DNA from 3 places in the Shewanella oneidensis MR-1 genome. Region 2 is predicted to be linked to each of the others. Evidence: predicted binding sites of a transcription regulator. Region 2 holds the regulator's gene; each other region holds the start of a gene.
The links. The regulator NrdR, encoded in region 2, represses ribonucleotide reductase genes. The targets are predictions, from matches to a motif close to AAACACNANATNTNGTGTTT.
Positions count from the first base shown of each region.

Region 1 (5,831 bases), 1.1 Mb from region 2:
TTTAAGTGCAGCGCTTCATCACGGGCAATAAGGCGAATAATTTTCGCGTTACCTTCCATGAGCTTACGTTCAGCGAAGGCAAATGAGCAGGCAAAGCTCACGTAGAAGCGAATAGCTTCGAGCGCGTTAACTGACATCATGCAAAGGTATAGGGCTTTTTTCAAGGTGCGGGTATTCACCTCTACTGGCTCACCATCAATTACATGGGTGCCTTCACCGAGTAGGTGGTATATCTGGGTCAGTTTGATGAGGTGATCGTAGAACTCTGCAATGTCTGTGGCACGGCGCAGGATCTCATGGTTCACCACGATATCGTCAAAAATCACCGAAGGATCGTTGACGATATTACGAATAATGTGAGTGTATGAGCGCGAATGAATGGTCTCGGAGAATGACCAGGTTTCAATCCAAGTCTCTAACTCAGGTAGTGATACCAGTGGCAAAAAAGCCACGTTTGGCGAACGGCCTTGAATTGAATCGAGCAGCGTTTGATATTTCAGGTTAGAAATAAAAATATGCTTTTCATGATCTGGCAGTGAGTTGTAGTCGATTTTATCGCGGCTCACATCGACTTCCTCTGGGCGCCAGAAGAAAGACAGCTGCTTTTCGATTAGTTTTTCAAACACTTCATATTTTTGTTGGTCATAACGTGCGACGTTTACCGATTGTCCGAAAAACATAGGTTCACGGGTGGCATCGTTGGGTGTTTGGCAAAAAGTAGAGTAGGTCATGTACGAGTATTCCAATAAGTCGGGATCCCATTGGGATCCCGTAACCGTTAACATTGAAGATTAGATTTTGCAAGCGCCGCCAGCACAGCCGTCATCTTCTTTCTCTATGTTGGTAATGTCATCGTGTTGATCCGATGCACCATCGCGAGTGTTATGGTAGTACAGCGTTTTTACACCTAACTTATAGGCATTGAGTAAGTCTTTTAGCAGGGTCTGCATCGGGACTTTACGGCCCTCAAAACGCGCTGGATCATAATTTGTGTTAGCCGAAATCGCTTGATCAACGAACTTTTGCATGATACCCACAAGCTGTAAGTAACCTTCGTTGCTTGGCATTTGCCACAACAGTTCATAGTTATTCTTTAAGGTGTCGAAATCAGGTACCACTTGCTTTAACTGGCCATCTTTACTGGCCTTCACACTGATTAAACCCCGTGGCGGTTCGATACCGTTGGTGGCGTTTGAGATCTGTGATGAGGTTTCAGACGGCATCAGTGCCGACAGTGTCGAGTTACGTAATCCGTACTCTTTAATGTCGCTGCGCAGTGCTTCCCAGTCTAAATGCAATGGCTCACTGCAAATCTTATCTAGGTCACGTTTGTAGGTATCGATAGGTAAAATACCTTGGGCGTAAGTGGTCTCATTAAATAATGGACATGCGCCTTTTTCTTTAGCGAGATTCATAGATGCTTTGAGCAGATAAAACTGAATCGCTTCAAAGGTCTTGTGTGTCAGGTTGTTCGCGCTGCCATCGGAGTACTTCATGCCATTCTTCGCTAAGTAGTTAGCAAAGTTGATGACGCCAATCCCTAAGGTACGACGGTTCATCGATGAAATTTGTGCAGCTTTAATTGGATAATCTTGGTAATCCAGCAGGTTATCTAAGGCTCGCACGGCTAAATCAGCTAATGGCTCCAGTTCCGCTAAATCGGTAATTGTCCCCAGATTTAATGCCGAGAGTGTACAAAGGGCGATTTCACCATTTGGATCGTCAATGTTATTCAATGGCTTGGTTGGCAGCGCGATTTCGAGGCAGAGGTTAGACTGTCTGATCGGTGCAACTTTTGAGTCAAATGGACTGTGGGTGTTACAGTGATCCACGTTTTGAATGTAGATACGGCCCGTTGAAGCACGTTCTTGCATCATCAGTGAGAACAGATCCACCGCTTTTAATGTCTTCTTACGAATACTGCTGTCTTGCTCATATTGCAGATACAAACGCTCAAATTCGGCTTGATCTTCAAAGAAGGCATCGTAAAGACCGGGTACGTCAGATGGGCTGAATAGGCTAATGCTTTCGCCTTTGATCAGACGTTGATACATCAGTTTATTCAGTTGCACGCCATAGTCTAAATGACGGATACGGTTATCTTCAACGCCACGGTTGTTTTTCAGTACCAGCAGAGATTCAACTTCTAAATGCCAAATAGGATAGAAGAGGGTGGCTGCACCGCCGCGCACACCGCCTTGCGAGCAAGACTTCACCGCGGTTTGGAAATACTTGTAGAAAGGTAAGCAACCTGTATGGAAGGCTTCGCCGCCACGGATTGGGCTACCTAACGCACGGATACGACCAGCGTTGATACCGATACCAGCGCGTTGGCTCACGTATTTCACGATAGACGATGCGGTCGCATTGATCGAATCCAAGCTATCGCCACATTCAATCAGCACGCATGAGCTGAACTGACGTGTAGGTGTACGAACGCCTGCCATGATGGGGGTCGGCAGTGAAATCTTAAAGGTTGATACCGCGTCGTAAAAATCTTTAACGTACTGCAGGCGCGTTTCCTTTGGATAACGGGCAAACAAACAAGCCGCCACCAGAATATAAAGGAACTGGGCGCTCTCATAAATCTCGTGGGTCACGCGATTTTGAACCAGATACTTGCCTTCGAGCTGTTTAACGGCTGCGTAGGAGAAATTCATATCGCGCCAATGGTCGATATAAGTATCCATGATATCGAGCTCTTCGCGGGTGTAGTCTTGCAGAATGTGCATATCATACTTACCCAGCTCCACCAGCTTAGTCACATGATCATATAACTTGGGCGGCTCGAACTGACCAAAGGCCTTCTTACGTAAATGGAATACGGCTAAGCGCGCAGCCAGAAACTGATAATCGGGTGACTCTGGGGAAATTAAATCCGCTGCCGATTTGATGATCGTTTCGTGGATAGCTTCGGTTGGGATCCCATCGAAAAACTGTAAATGCGTGCGAAGTTCAACTTCAGAAACAGAAACGTTTTTTAATCCCTTGGCTGCCCAAGTAATTACGCGGTGTATTTTGTCGAGATCGATCGTCTCACGGGCACCACAACGTTTTGTAACTGTCATATTGCTATTCATTGAAGAGAGGCCTTGGTTCTGATATCTATTCAGGTGAACTCAGTCACCGTACGTTTCCTTGTAAAACAATCAACCTGAAAACCCTTAATACTGCTGACTATGGTGAAAATAGTCGATTTAGCGGGGAACTTCTAGTGTGCCTGATTGCTACCTATACACAAGATATGGTGTTTTAAATAAGATGAGATACAAGATAGTGAGGTTTGCCGTCATTTGCAAGTCTCAATTTAGGGGGTATCTTGTGGATATCTTGAGGATAAAGAAAAGCGTTAGTAATGACTAACCTTGTAGCTCAAATTGAGAGTAGCGCGCATCTTTTGTGTCGAATTTTTGTCCAAATCTCACTGTGTGATCGATCGCTAAAATAAGCAGCGATCGCGATCACAGGGGTTGACCCACAGTATGAATTCTACTAATCGCTGGCAGTGCGTACCTGTACCGTTATTGTGAGCTAATTTTGTTGACTTATTTTTGCCAAGGCTTGGCTTAACGCCGTATGAAGACATAAAGGTGAAGGGTAGTGGGCGTAGGCTGGCCAAGTGCTGGGAGTATCGGTTGCACTTAAATATCCCCAAAGTGCCACTCCGCCGAGCATGCCTGCTGCTTGGGCGGCCAGTAAATCCCGCTCGGCATCCCCTAAATAGAGGATCTGATGTGGCTTACATTGCAGTTGCTGGGCGCCCAGTAGCATAGGGGCCGTATGGGGCTTAGCGTAACGGGTCGAATCGCCGCTGATCACTACAGACATACGCGCGGTAAGCTTAAGCTTATTCAACAACGGGCGAGTAAAACGTGCCGGTTTATTGGTGATCACCCCAAATGGCACACTGTGTAATTCGAGCCAGTCAAGCAACGGGGCTATACCTGCAAATAATTGGCAATGCTCGCCATTAATCCGTTGATAATGGATAAGGAGTCCCTGTTGCACTTGGGTTCGTAGCGTCTCATCAGCATCTGGAATGGCGGCATCCACTAAGGCAAAACTACCGTGGGAGGCTGCGCTACGCATCGCCGCTAAGGGTTTAGCGGCGATGCCGACATCGCGTAAACTGAGATTAAGGGCTTCAACCAAATCCGGCGCGGTATCGGCGAGGGTGCCGTCAAGATCGAATAACACCCCTTTAATCTCAGATAAGCTCATTTCAATCAACCTTCTGTGTTGCAATCATATAGTTCACATCAACCTTTGAGGTGTATTTAAAGATCCCTGTTAGCGGGTTATAGGTGATCCCAAGGGCGTCTTTGCAGATGAGCTCGGTGTTATCGACTAAATCAATCAATTCAGAAGGTTTAATAAACTTATTATGGTCATGGGTGCCAATGGGCAGCATCTTCAGTAGATATTCAGCGCCGATAATGGTTTCGACAAAGGATCTTACATTGCGATTAATGGTGGAGAAAAACACAAAACCACCGGGTTTTACCATATCGCAGCAGGCTTGGATTACTGATTGCGGATCGGGAACGTGCTCCAGCATTTCCATACACGTCACCACATCATAGTATTCTCGGTGATCTTCCCTATGGGCCTCGGCGGTGTTTTTCACATAATTGATGCTTACCCCAGTTTCCAGCGCATGCAAACGTGCGACTTCTAACGGTTCTTCACCCATATCAAGGCCATCAACGATTGCGCCGATACGAGCCATGCTTTCGGATAAAATGCCACCACCGCAGCCGACGTCGAGCACTTTTTTACCAAAAATCCCGCCAGCGGTTTGATCGATATAGTTCAAGCGTAGGGGATTTAATAAATGCAGCGGTTTAAACTCGCCATTAAGATCCCACCAGGTTTCGGCCATACGTTCAAACTTTGCGATTTCCTGCGGGTCTACGTTGGTATTCTGTTGCATGCGATTACCTAAAGCGGCTGAATAGTGCGGCTATTATAACGACAAAGGTTGATAAACACAGTATGGGCTGGATCTAAGTCTTTGTGGTTGGTTGAAATTTCAGCAATTATCCGCAGTTCTTTGACAGTTTGTGAGGTAGGGCGGTTTTTAATGCTCATGGATTAATCAATTGTTGGGATTGATTGCTAATCCAACAGGGTATTTTTATGAGTTTAAATGCGTAAATTGACAGTGTTTTCATCTATTAAGCCACATCCTTCGCAATTCGCGCAGGATAGGTCTGGCGACATTAAATAACTGTGTTAGAATGCCAAATCACGTTTTTGGGCCGCTCAATGATACGGATTATACGTTGTCGGCTAATTTTCAGGGGAACGAGCAGTTTATGACTGATCTGGCATCATCTATTTCGCCAATTAATATCGAAGACGAACTAAAGAATTCGTACCTTGATTACGCCATGAGCGTCATCGTGGGACGTGCATTACCAGACGTGCGTGATGGCCTTAAGCCTGTGCATCGCCGCGTGCTGTTTGCCATGAGTGAATTGAAGAACGATTGGAACAAGCCGTACAAAAAGTCTGCCCGTGTGGTCGGTGACGTGATCGGTAAATATCACCCCCATGGTGACTCGGCGGTATACGATACTATCGTACGTATGGCTCAGCCTTTCTCACTGCGTTACACCTTAGTCGATGGTCAAGGAAACTTCGGTTCGGTTGACGGTGACTCAGCAGCGGCAATGCGTTACACCGAAATCCGTATGGATAAGTTAGCGCACCAGCTCCTCGCCGATCTTGAAAAAGAAACCGTTGACTATGTGCCAAACTACGACGGCACCGAACAAATTCCTGCGGTATTACCGACACGCGTCCCTAACCTGTTGATTAACGGTTCA
Region 1 is NC_004347.2:2,518,130-2,523,960, reverse strand. Features, by position in the region: gene nrdB (class Ia ribonucleoside-diphosphate reductase subunit beta) at 1-731, opposite strand, end outside; gene nrdA (class 1a ribonucleoside-diphosphate reductase subunit alpha) at 792-3,080, opposite strand; gene SO_RS11070 (HAD family hydrolase) at 3,532-4,221, opposite strand; gene ubiG (bifunctional 2-polyprenyl-6-hydroxyphenol methylase/3-demethylubiquinol 3-O-methyltransferase UbiG) at 4,223-4,933, opposite strand; gene SO_RS11060 (hypothetical protein) at 4,942-5,091, opposite strand; gene gyrA (DNA gyrase subunit A) at 5,319-5,831, shown strand, end outside.
Region 1: nrdA (class 1a ribonucleoside-diphosphate reductase subunit alpha) is a predicted target of NrdR. The motif match lies at 3,234-3,253, and genes of this name have one in related genera.

Region 2 (5,831 bases):
CACCGATCTTAGCGCCGGGGAAAAAGCTTAAGGAAATGTCTTTAAGGATCTGCTTCTTAGGCGGAACAACCTTGCCCACCCGCAACATGCTGTAAACAAACTGAGCCATTTTTCTGCATCTATAAGTGACTAATGATGCGGCTAATTCTACTCGATTGCGCGCCGAACTCAACTCGGCATTGAGGTGCATTCAAGTTAAAACTGTAGGATTTTCATGTTTCAGAGACTGGGATTGTCAACTCGTTACGAGTAGAATACCGCGCAACCCTACCTATAAGAATTAGCCGCTGGAGTAAGCAATGCTGAAAAAAGATATGAATATCGCAGATTATGATCCGGAACTGTTCAACGCAATTCAGAACGAAACTCTGCGTCAAGAAGAGCATATTGAGCTGATTGCTTCTGAAAACTACACCAGTCCACGCGTGATGCAAGCACAAGGTTCACAATTAACCAACAAGTACGCCGAAGGTTATCCTGGCAAGCGTTACTACGGTGGTTGTGAGTATGTGGACGTAGTTGAAACCTTAGCGATTGAGCGTGCAAAACAACTGTTTGGTGCGACTTACGCAAACGTACAACCTCACTCAGGTTCTCAAGCAAACAGCGCCGTTTATATGGCATTGTTAAAACCAGGCGATACCGTTTTAGGGATGAATTTAGCCCACGGTGGTCACTTGACCCACGGTTCACCTGTAAACTTCTCAGGTAGACTGTACAACATCATTCCTTACGGTATCGATGAATCAGGCAAAATCGACTATGACGAAATGGAACGTCTGGCCGTAGAACACAAACCTAAGATGATGATCGGTGGTTTCTCTGCTTACTCAGGTATTGTTGACTGGGCAAGAATGCGCGAAATTGCAGACAAAATCGGTGCTTATCTGTTCGTTGATATGGCGCACGTAGCGGGTCTTATTGCTGCTGGCGTGTATCCAAACCCTGTGCCACACGCTCACGTTGTGACTTCAACGACCCACAAGACCTTAGCGGGTCCTCGTGGTGGTATCATCCTGTCTGCTGCCGATGATGAAGAGCTATACAAGAAGCTAAACTCTGCGGTATTCCCTGGCGGTCAAGGTGGTCCTTTGATGCACGTTATCGCGGGTAAAGCGGTTGCCTTCAAAGAAGCTCTAGAGCCAGAATTCAAAACCTACCAACAGCAAGTGGTTAATAATGCTAAAGCTATGGTTGAAGTGTTCCTTGAGCGCGGTTACAAAATCGTCTCTGGCGGAACCAGCAACCACTTAATGCTAGTTGACCTGATTGGTCGTGACTTGACCGGTAAAGAAGCCGATGCCGCCTTAGGCAGCGCTAACATTACCGTGAATAAAAACTCAGTGCCGAATGACCCTCGTTCACCATTCGTGACTTCTGGTGTACGTATCGGTACCCCTGCGATTACGCGCCGTGGCTTTAAAGAAGCCGAAGCGAAACAATTAACTGGTTGGATCTGTGACATCCTCGACGATGCCCATAATCCTGCGGTCATCGAGCGCGTAAAAGGCCAAGTATTGGCACTGTGCGCTCGTTTCCCTGTTTACGGTTAACCTGTTAATTTTATGGGACTGAGTCTAACAACCATCAGGTAGTTAACCTCAGCCCATAAATAGGATAAAATCCCATGGCCGCTTTAAGCGGCCATTTTTATTGCTAAAATCGTAGACTTAAACCAAACGAGTTAATCTTAGATAGCATCGTAAAGCCAAAGGTTATACCCCATTCACGGCAGGAGGCTCAATGCATTGTCCATTTTGCAGCGCGACAGATACCAAAGTGATCGATTCCCGATTAGTGGCGGAAGGCCATCAAGTGCGTCGCCGTCGAGAATGCACCGAATGCCACGAACGATTCACCACCTTCGAAGGTGCCGAATTAGTGATGCCACGGGTGATTAAACGTGATGGCACGCGCCAACCCTTCGATGAAGAAAAATTGCAAGCGGGCATGTTGCGTGCGGTCGAAAAGCGCCCCGTCTCCATGGATGAAATCGAGCAGGCCTTAAGTAAAATTAAATCGACACTACGGGCTACTGGCGAGCGTGAAGTGCCTTCAGAGATGATAGGTAACTTGATGATGGAGCAGTTAATGAGCCTAGATAAAGTCGCCTACATTCGTTTCGCATCGGTTTATCGCGCCTTTGAGGATGTCTCCGAATTCGGTGAGGCGATTGCTAAGCTGCAAAAATAGTTTTTGATAGCATCTGGTTAAAGTGTGTAGCAATGCGCTAAAAGCGGATGACTCAAAATATCATAGGGTTTATATGAATTGGTCAGTACTCGATAACCAAATGATGAGCCGAGCTATTCAATTGGCTCGCAAAGGATTTTATACCACTCGCCCCAATCCCAGTGTGGGCTGCGTTATCGTTAACGATAACCAGATTGTCGGTGAAGGTTATCATCAAAAAGCCGGAGAGCCCCACGCTGAAGTGCATGCGCTGCGCATGGCTGGCGAGCTTGCCCGTGGCGCGACTGCTTATGTCACCTTAGAACCCTGCAGCCATTATGGTCGTACGCCGCCCTGCGCCTTGGCGCTGATCAATATTGGTGTAAAGCGGGTGGTGGTGGCGGTTGAAGATCCTAATCCGCAGGTCGGCGGGCGCGGTATTCAAATGCTGCGCGATGCGGGTATTCAAGTGGATGTGGGCTTGCATCGTGATGAGGCCTATGCCTTAAATCTTGGTTTTATGAAGCGCATGGAGTCGGGTCTACCTTGGGTGACGGTAAAGCTTGCCGCGAGTCTTGATGGTAAAACTGCGTTATCAAACGGGGTGTCTAAATGGATCACTGGCCCTGAAGCTCGCCGCGATGTGCAGCGCTTAAGATTACGATCCTGCGCGCTGATCACGGGGATTGAAACGGTACTGGCCGATGATCCATCGCTCAATGTGCGCTACTCAGAGCTTGGCAGTTTAAGAGCGCAATTGAGTGAGTCGCAGGTTTTACAGCCGCTGCGAGTGGTTTTGGACAGTCGCGCCCGCATGCCTATCACGGCAGCATTGTTTGCGATTGAATCACCCATTTTATTAGTCTCGACAGTGAGCTATTCGTCAGACTTTATGGTGCAATTACCCGCCCATGTGACTTGCCTCCAATTACCAGCCATTGAGGGTCGAATCTCCTTGTCTGCACTATTAAGCTATTTAGGCAAAAGCTGTAATCAGGTGCTTATCGAAGCGGGCGCGACTTTAGCTGGCGCCTTTATCGGCTCAGGATTAGCCGATGAATTAGTGCTTTATCAAGCGATGAAAATCCTTGGCGGCCAAGGACGTAATCTACTTGAATTACCCGATTATCAAATGATGGCCGATATTCCGACCCTCAAATTGGTCGACGAGCGTAAAGTGGGCGCGGATACGCGCTTCACCTTGAGGCTCGAGTCCAATCCATCTTTAGCGAATAAGTGAGTTAACCATGTTTACTGGGATTATTGAGGCCGTTGGTACACTGCGAAAGCTTGAGCGTAAAGGCGATGATATTCGCTTAACGGTCGCCAGTGGCAAACTGGATTTAACCGATGTGCGTTTAGGCGACAGTATCGCCACCAACGGTGTATGTTTGACCGTGGTTCAACAGTTAGCCGATGGCTATGTGGCTGATGTGTCAGCTGAAACCGTCAGCCTTACAGGTTTTGCAAACTATAAAGTGGGTACTAAGGTCAATCTTGAAAAGGCCGTCACCCCAACTACTCGTTTAGGCGGCCATATGGTGAGTGGTCATGTGGATGGGATTGCTACTGTTGAGCAGCGTCTTGCTCGTGGTCAAGCAATCGAATTTTGGTTAGCGGCTCCCACGGAGCTTGCTCGCTATATTGCCCATAAAGGTTCTATCACGATTGATGGCGTGAGCCTGACAGTAAACGAAGTCGATGGACACCGTTTTCGATTAACGATTGTGCCCCATACTGCAGGTGAAACCACGTTGGTGGATTTAAAAGCAGGCGATAAGGTCAATATTGAAGTGGACTTAATTGCCCGTTATTTAGAGCGTTTAATGCGTTTTGACAGCAAAGAAACCCAAGGCGGAGGGGTGACCATGGAAATGTTAGCCCGTGCTGGCTTTGTGCGTTAGTACACTGGCACTCAGTTCACTTAGGTATAGAATTCATAACAACAGTCACATTATAAAGGTCCTACAATGGCGCTGCACAGTATAGAAGAGATCATCGAGGATATTCGTCAAGGCAAAATGGTTATTTTGATGGATGACGAGGACAGAGAAAACGAAGGCGATCTGATTTTGGCGGCCGAAATGGTGACGCCAGAAGCGATTAACTTTATGGCGAAATACGGCCGCGGGTTAATCTGCCAAACGATGACCAAGGCCCGTTGCCAGCAGTTAAATCTGCCCTTGATGGTAACCAATAACAATGCGCAGTTCTCGACCAACTTTACGGTATCGATTGAAGCTGCCGAAGGCGTAACCACAGGGATTTCGGCCCACGATCGCGCTGTAACCGTTAAAGCGGCCGTAGCAAAAGATGCTAAAGCGTCGGACTTAGTTCAGCCTGGGCATATCTTCCCGTTAATGGCGCAGGATGGTGGCGTATTAACCCGCGCAGGTCACACTGAAGCGGGCTGTGATTTAGCCCGTTTAGCAGGGCTTGAACCATCGGGGGTGATTGTTGAAATTTTGAACGAAGACGGCACTATGGCCCGTCGCCCAGATTTAGAGATTTTCTCTGAAAAACATGGCATTAAAATCGGCACTATTGCGGCCCTGATTGAATACCGTAATACCAAAGAAACGACCGTTGTGCGTGAAGCCAAATGCAAACTGCCAACCCGTTTCGGTGAGTTCGATATGGTGACCTTTAGGGATACTATCGACAATCAATTGCACTTTGCCTTAGTGAAAGGCGAGGTGAAGCCTGACTGTTTAGTACGGGTACATTTACAGAATACCTTTAACGATCTACTTCACTCTGAGCGTGATCAGCAACGTAGCTGGCCGCTCGAAAAAGCGATGGCGCGGATTTCTGCCGAAGGTGGTGTATTAGTACTGCTTGGCAATCAGGAACATTCCAGTGAAATCCTCGCCAAAGTCAAAGCCTTTGAAGCGGAAGATCAAGGTCAGACCCCAGTATCGGCTAAATGGCAAGGCACCTCACGCCGTGTAGGTGTGGGTTCGCAAATCCTCGCCAGTTTAGGCGTGACAAAAATGCGACTCTTAAGCTCGCCCAAACGTTATCACTCACTTTCAGGCTTTGGCCTTGAAGTGACCGAATGCGTAGCTGAGTAACAGGTTAAGCTTGTAATAGGTTGCACTAAGGTAAAATTAACCATTTCTATCATTTGCATAAGGCCGCGGGCAATTGACTGTGGTATCATGTCGCCACTTTTCGCCCAGAGCTGGGTGCTTTAGCTAAATTAGGTAAGAAAATGAACGTAGTTCAAGGTAATATCGAAGCGAAGAATGCCAAAGTTGCGATTGTAATTTCGCGTTTTAACAGCTTTTTAGTCGAAAGCCTGCTTGAAGGTGCACTTGACACGCTGAAACGTTTTGGCCAAGTCAGTGATGAAAACATCACTGTTGTCCGTGTACCTGGTGCGGTTGAGTTACCGCTGGCTGCACGTCGTGTTGCCGCAAGTGGTAAGTTTGACGGTATTATTGCACTTGGTGCGGTAATCCGTGGTGGTACCCCTCACTTTGATTTTGTTGCAGGCGAATGTAACAAAGGTCTGGCTCAAATTGCATTAGAGTTCGATCTGCCCGTTGCTTTCGGTGTATTGACTACAGATACCATTGAACAAGCTATTGAGCGTTCAGGTACTAAAGCGGGTAACAAAGGCGGCGAAGCTGCTCTAAGCTTGCTTGAAATGGTCA
Region 2 is NC_004347.2:3,611,761-3,617,591, reverse strand. Features, by position in the region: gene ettA (energy-dependent translational throttle protein EttA) at 1-109, opposite strand, end outside; gene glyA (serine hydroxymethyltransferase) at 300-1,553, shown strand; gene nrdR (transcriptional regulator NrdR) at 1,744-2,193, shown strand; gene ribD (bifunctional diaminohydroxyphosphoribosylaminopyrimidine deaminase/5-amino-6-(5-phosphoribosylamino)uracil reductase RibD) at 2,267-3,412, shown strand; gene SO_RS16215 (riboflavin synthase) at 3,420-4,076, shown strand; gene ribBA (bifunctional 3,4-dihydroxy-2-butanone-4-phosphate synthase/GTP cyclohydrolase II) at 4,143-5,246, shown strand; gene ribH (6,7-dimethyl-8-ribityllumazine synthase) at 5,387-5,831, shown strand, end outside.

Region 3 (5,831 bases), 660 kb from region 2:
TTACCGCTTTTATAAGAAACGGATCACCTGATTACTGCTACCTCGATATGGGAGACTCGGATCGGCAAGGTTTTGCTCAAATTTGCCATCCACCAGCACATCAACATACTTGAGCACTGCGCGTTGCTCATCGCTCAGTTCATCCCATACATAGCCAGTCCACAGCCAAATATCTTTACCGGGACACTCAGCTTTAACGCGTTTAACAAGCGCTAAAATCCCCTCAAGATTGGCGGGTAAAAGTGGATCGCCGCCAGAGAGTGATAGACCACGGCGCACAATCCGCAGATCCTGCAAATCCGCAATGATATTATCTTCCATTGCCTTATCAAATAAATGGCCTGAGCGCACATCCCAAGTACTTTGATTATAGCAACCACGGCATTGGTGTTCACAACCAGAAACAAACAAGGTCGCCCGAGTACCGGGGCCGTTAACCACATCAACGGGATAATATTGCTGATAGTTCATTGCATAATTCCGATACAAAATACAGTGAGCGCCAGACTGGCTAAAAATCAAAGCACAGTCCTCTAATAAGCGACTGTGCTGATATCAGTGTAACAAAGGTAACAAGGCAAAAGTGTTACAAGTGTTTGATCCTACGCTTCACTTCTTCTTGCTTACCATGGTTAAAGGGTCTGGCATCGGGACTGCCTAAGTAACCACACACACGGCGGGTTACTGATACCCGGCTGGGCTCATGGTTGCCGCATTTAGGGCAGGTAAATCCTTTGCTGGTACAGCTAAATTCACCGGTAAAACCGCAATCATAACATTCGTCAATCGGTGTGTTAGTGCCGTAGTAAGGTACACGGCTATAGCTGTAATCCCAGACATTTTCGAGCGCTTCAATATTGTGCTGCATATTGGGATATTCGCCGTAGCAGATAAAGCCGCCATTGGCGATGGCAGGATATGGCTGCTCAAAATCGATTTTATCGTAAGGATTCACCCGCTTTTCCACATCCAAGTGGAAACTATTGGTGTAATAGCCCTTATCGGTAACCCCTGTGACCACGCCAAACTGGCGTGCATCGAGCTTACAAAAGCGACTACAGAGACTCTCACTCGGCGTGCTGTAAAGGCTAAAACCATAACCCGTTTCGGCCTTCCATGCGTCGGTGGCCGCTTTGAGATACGCAACTATCGCTACGGCTTTTTCCCTAAGCTGCGCATTATCAAACACATGGGTTTCAGTGCCATAGAGTGCATTAATGGTTTCGTGTAAACCGATATAGCCTAATGAAATCGATGCACGACCATTTTTAAAGATTTGAGCGATATCATCGTCGGCACGCAGGCGCACGCCACAGGCGCCTTCCATATATAAAATGGGTGCGACTCTGGCTTTAACGCCATTTAACCGTTCGATGCGGGTGTCTAATGCACGGCGGGCAAGCAATAGGCGCTCATCTAAAATACGATAAAACTCAGCCTCATCGCCTTTAGCCTCGAGGGCAACCCGGGGCAAGTTTAAGCTGACCACGCCAAGGTTATTACGCCCCTCATGCACGAGTTCACCGTTTTCTTTATAGGAGCCTAAAAAGCTACGGCAGCCCATAGGGGTTTTGAACGAGCCCGTGACTTTTTCAACTTGCTCGTAGTTCAAAATATCCGGATACATCCGCATCGTAGCGCATTTAAGGGCCAGTTGTTTTACATCGTAATTGCAATCGCCGACTTTGTGGTTAATGCCATCACGGATAGCAAACACCAATTTAGGAAACACCGCTGTCTTACGATTTTTACCTAAGCCCGCCATGCGTACTTTCAGCATCGATTGCTGAATTAAACGCGACTCCCACGAGGTTCCTAGCCCAAAACCAAAGGTCACAAACGGGGTTTGTCCATTAGCGGTATGTAAGGTATTAACTTCATATTCAAGGGATTGAAAAGCATCATGGCATTCTTTTTCGGTCTGCGCGGTGGCGTAAGCTTTAGCATCTTTAATCTGCCAATTCAGCGCCACTTGATAATGCTTGTCATAACTCTTGGCCACAAACGGCGCTAACACTTCGTCAATACGGTTAATGGTCGTACCGCCATAAATATGGCTTGCTACTTGGGCAATAATTTGCGCCGTTACAGCTGTGGCCGTTGAGATAGATTTAGGGGTTTCAATTTCGGCGTTGCCCATCTTAAAGCCGTGGGTCAACATGCCCGCCAAATCAATCAACATACAGTTGAACATCGGGAAAAACGGCGAGTAATCGAGGTCGTGATAGTGGATCTCACCCATTTCGTGGGCGGCCACGACATCCTTAGGCAAAATATGGCTCTTGGCGTAATGCTTGGCGACAATACCCGCTAATAAATCCCGCTGAGTAGGGATGACTTTAGAATCTTTATTGGCGTTTTCATTTAACAGTGCGGCATTACTTTGCTCGACTAAACCACGAATTTCTAAGTTGAGTTTGCTCGTAGCGTCGCGGCAAATATCCCTGTCGTGGCGATATTCAATGTAGACCCGTGCCAATGACTTATAGGGGCCTTCCATCAATAGGTTTTCAACCACATCCTGTAAATGGTGGATCTCAACTTCAGCCATATTCGCCACTCGCGCGCTCACACAAGCAGCTACCGTCGCGGCATAATCTGTATCCTCTATCCCAACCGAGTTTGCAGCGGCGATCACTGCATCTCTTATCCTTGTTTCATCAAAAGGTGTGCGGCAACCATCCCGCTTGATCACGACCGGCATTGTTCAGTTCCTCTCCATCCTGATTAAAATTAACACTACATATAGTGATTTGATAATCAACAAACACAATATGTAGGCAATTAGGCGACATCGACACCTAAAATTCCATGATCCAGATCATGATTTATCGGATGGATAAAAAGAACAAATAAGAACTGCTGCCAAGCCCAATGATCTCAGTTTTAAGCCTTGACCTCGACGCGAAAGCAAGATAGCGGTGCTAAATGGAGAGACTTAACAACACAAAGGGCTATGATGCTTAAAATCAAAACCCTTTGTTTTGACGTAGAAAAAATAGATAGGCTTAACGCTTAGCCAGAGCAAGATAACTGCTTAATTGGCCCTGCGCCGATTGCTGCACTCCCATGGATGAAGCCACTTGCATGGTCGATTTGAGACCTTGCCATAATCGTTTTTGGCTGTCGCTCATGGTGGGATTACTGTTCAAATAATCCGTTAATTGACCAAACACTTTAGTCGCCTTTTGCGCCAAAACGGGCGAATGGGCATCATCCATATTTTTTAGCACATTTTTCGCATCAACTAAGGTACTAATCATCGGGCTGTTTGGCGACTTTTCAGCCAAGGACTTTAGCTCATCATCGATAAAATCCTGCAAAGACTGCTTATTGGGGTTTTGACTCGGCACAGTAATGCCGTTTTGCGAAAGGCGTTCAACTTGGGCATCAGAAAGAATGCCGTCCTTTTGAAGCCGCGACACTAGCGCAGGAATATCCGCCACACTAAATTTGCCATCGGCAAAAAAGTCCTTCGACATGGCCTGAATTTTTTGTGCCCGCACTGCCCGAGGTGACAGCGCAATCTCATCACTCGGTTTAGTGTCAGTCTTTGAGGGTTCCTTTGTGGATGAGTTTGCATCCGTGCTCGACTCGGTTTTACCTGTATCCGTCTTCTTGCTATTAAGGCCATAGGCTTCAGCAGCATTGTTGCGATTAAGATTAAGGGTATTTAAGAGAGAATTCATCGTCAATAATTCGGCGTCTAATACTGAGTGGCGTTTATAAAGCAAAAACTAAGCCAATCAAGCAGTAGCTAGCTTTATACTTTGTGATTCTCAGATGAACTCATCCTGCCATATTTAATCTTTCCAAATCGCGGCTTCAATCAAATGTGCCACTTTTGCCACGGCGGCCTCTCCTGCTGCGATGGCTTCGTCAGCTCGGTGAAATTCCATTGTGCCGATATTCGCGACTTCAGGTACAATGCAGATATCAGGCGGATCCCCCATTAAACGCGCACGTTTATGCCGCTGTTCTAAAATCCCCATCGACTGTGACATTACCGCAATCATGCCTGGGTTAGATTTGGTCCCGAGGGAAAACTTGTCGGTTAAGTTACTGACATATTCCCGCCCTCGGGCGAATAAATCCATAAAGCCGGTTTCTTGGCGCGCGGGCATCTCCGTGTCTTCTTTTGTTGCCCGGTGGCTGGTCATATTGACAGGTAAAACCTGTAATCGACCAGAGTGAAAACCATGCAAATCAACAGCAATCACAATATCAACACCCATTGCTCGGCTCACTGAAACGGGAACAGGGTTAACCACTGCGCCATCAACTAACCAACGTTCACCTTGGCGAACTGGCGCTAATATTCCTGGCATAGAGCAAGAAGCCCGAACAGCTTGGCGTAAGTCACCATGACGGAACCAGATTTCCTGTCCGGAATAAAGATCAGTGGCAATTGCAGCAAAGGGATATTCTAAATCCTCAATATTGACATCACCAATGCGCGACTGCAGTACATCGAACACTTTTTCACCGCCAATCAGTCCACCTTTACGCCAACGAATATCCATCAGCCCCAATACATCCCAACTGGAGAAACTGCGCACCCACTCTTCAAGCTCGGCTAAATGATTATGAGCATAAGCAGCGCCCACCAAAGCACCGACAGAGCAACCTGCCACCTTATCAGGTTTAATTCCCATCGCCGCAAGTCCGTTTAGCACACCAATATGCGCCCAACCTTTTGCAGCGCCACTGCCTAATGCGATGCCGATTGTCGGATTAGTCCCCTTGCCCATTATAATTTCCCTTAATAAATCGATGATTGGAAGAAACTAAGTACTTTCCAGAGTGCAGGAAGGCATTAGACAACACTATCCATTATTATTACTAGGACGTATTGACGTTTATAGGGTATTTTTACAGCGATTTGGCTTTAGCGTTTATGTAAGTAAAAGTCAGTGCTGTGTGGTTATTCGACATCAACGAACGATAAGATAACACTGTAAAACGCCCCAAAAACCAGTTCGAAGGGTTCATCTGTCAATTCTCTCTTTCACGACAACAGCTCGCCATAGGATTGCAATAGCGACATGTCACTCATCGTTTTGCGAGCATGCACTTGTCTTAACGCACGCAACCGAATCTGGAAATATCAACACGCCCTAGTGATTACCTTCATTTATACATTTAACGATCAGCATTGAAAATCATGGTTCAATGACAACAAGGTCACTTGTTATCCTCTCAGTGCAGAGTCAATTCAGTTAAAGATGATCTCAAGGACAAATACATCGATTGATGCATGCCACACAAATATGCGGCTATTTAGATGATTCCGTAAGATAATGCCTGATCAAGATAGCTGACCATAGTGATTTAGCGCTATAATCTGCCCTCACTCAGATTTAGGGGATATACCTTTGCAGTTTACTGATTTTTCTCTGGACCAGCGTCTGTTACAAAGCTTAAAGCATATGGGGATTGCAACCCCAACCGCCATCCAGGAACAAGCCTTACCTATCGCCTTGGCAGGTAAAGATTTAATGGCATCGTCAAAGACCGGGTCAGGTAAGACCTTGGCGTTTTTGCTGCCCGCATTGCAAAGGGTTATCTCCACCCGCGCCCTCAGTAAGCGCGATCCTAGAGTATTAATTTTATTACCGACCCGCGAATTGGCCCATCAGGTTTATAGCCAGTTACGTCTACTGGTTGCTAACACCCAATATAAGGCAATTAGTGTATTGGGTGGCGAAAACTTTAACGATCAAGCCAAAGCGCTAGCAAAAGAGCCGCATTTTATTGTGGCAACGCCAGGGCGAATCGCCGATCACTTAGAACAAAAAAATTTATTTCTCAATGGATTAGAACTATTAATC
Region 3 is NC_004347.2:2,950,347-2,956,177, forward strand. Features, by position in the region: gene nrdG (anaerobic ribonucleoside-triphosphate reductase-activating protein) at 10-471, opposite strand; gene nrdD (anaerobic ribonucleoside-triphosphate reductase) at 587-2,704, opposite strand; gene SO_RS13130 (hypothetical protein) at 3,009-3,689, opposite strand; gene rssA (patatin-like phospholipase RssA) at 3,804-4,751, opposite strand; gene SO_RS13140 (DEAD/DEAH box helicase) at 5,376-5,831, shown strand, end outside.
Region 3: nrdD (anaerobic ribonucleoside-triphosphate reductase) is a predicted target of NrdR. The motif match lies at 2,735-2,754, and genes of this name have one in related genera.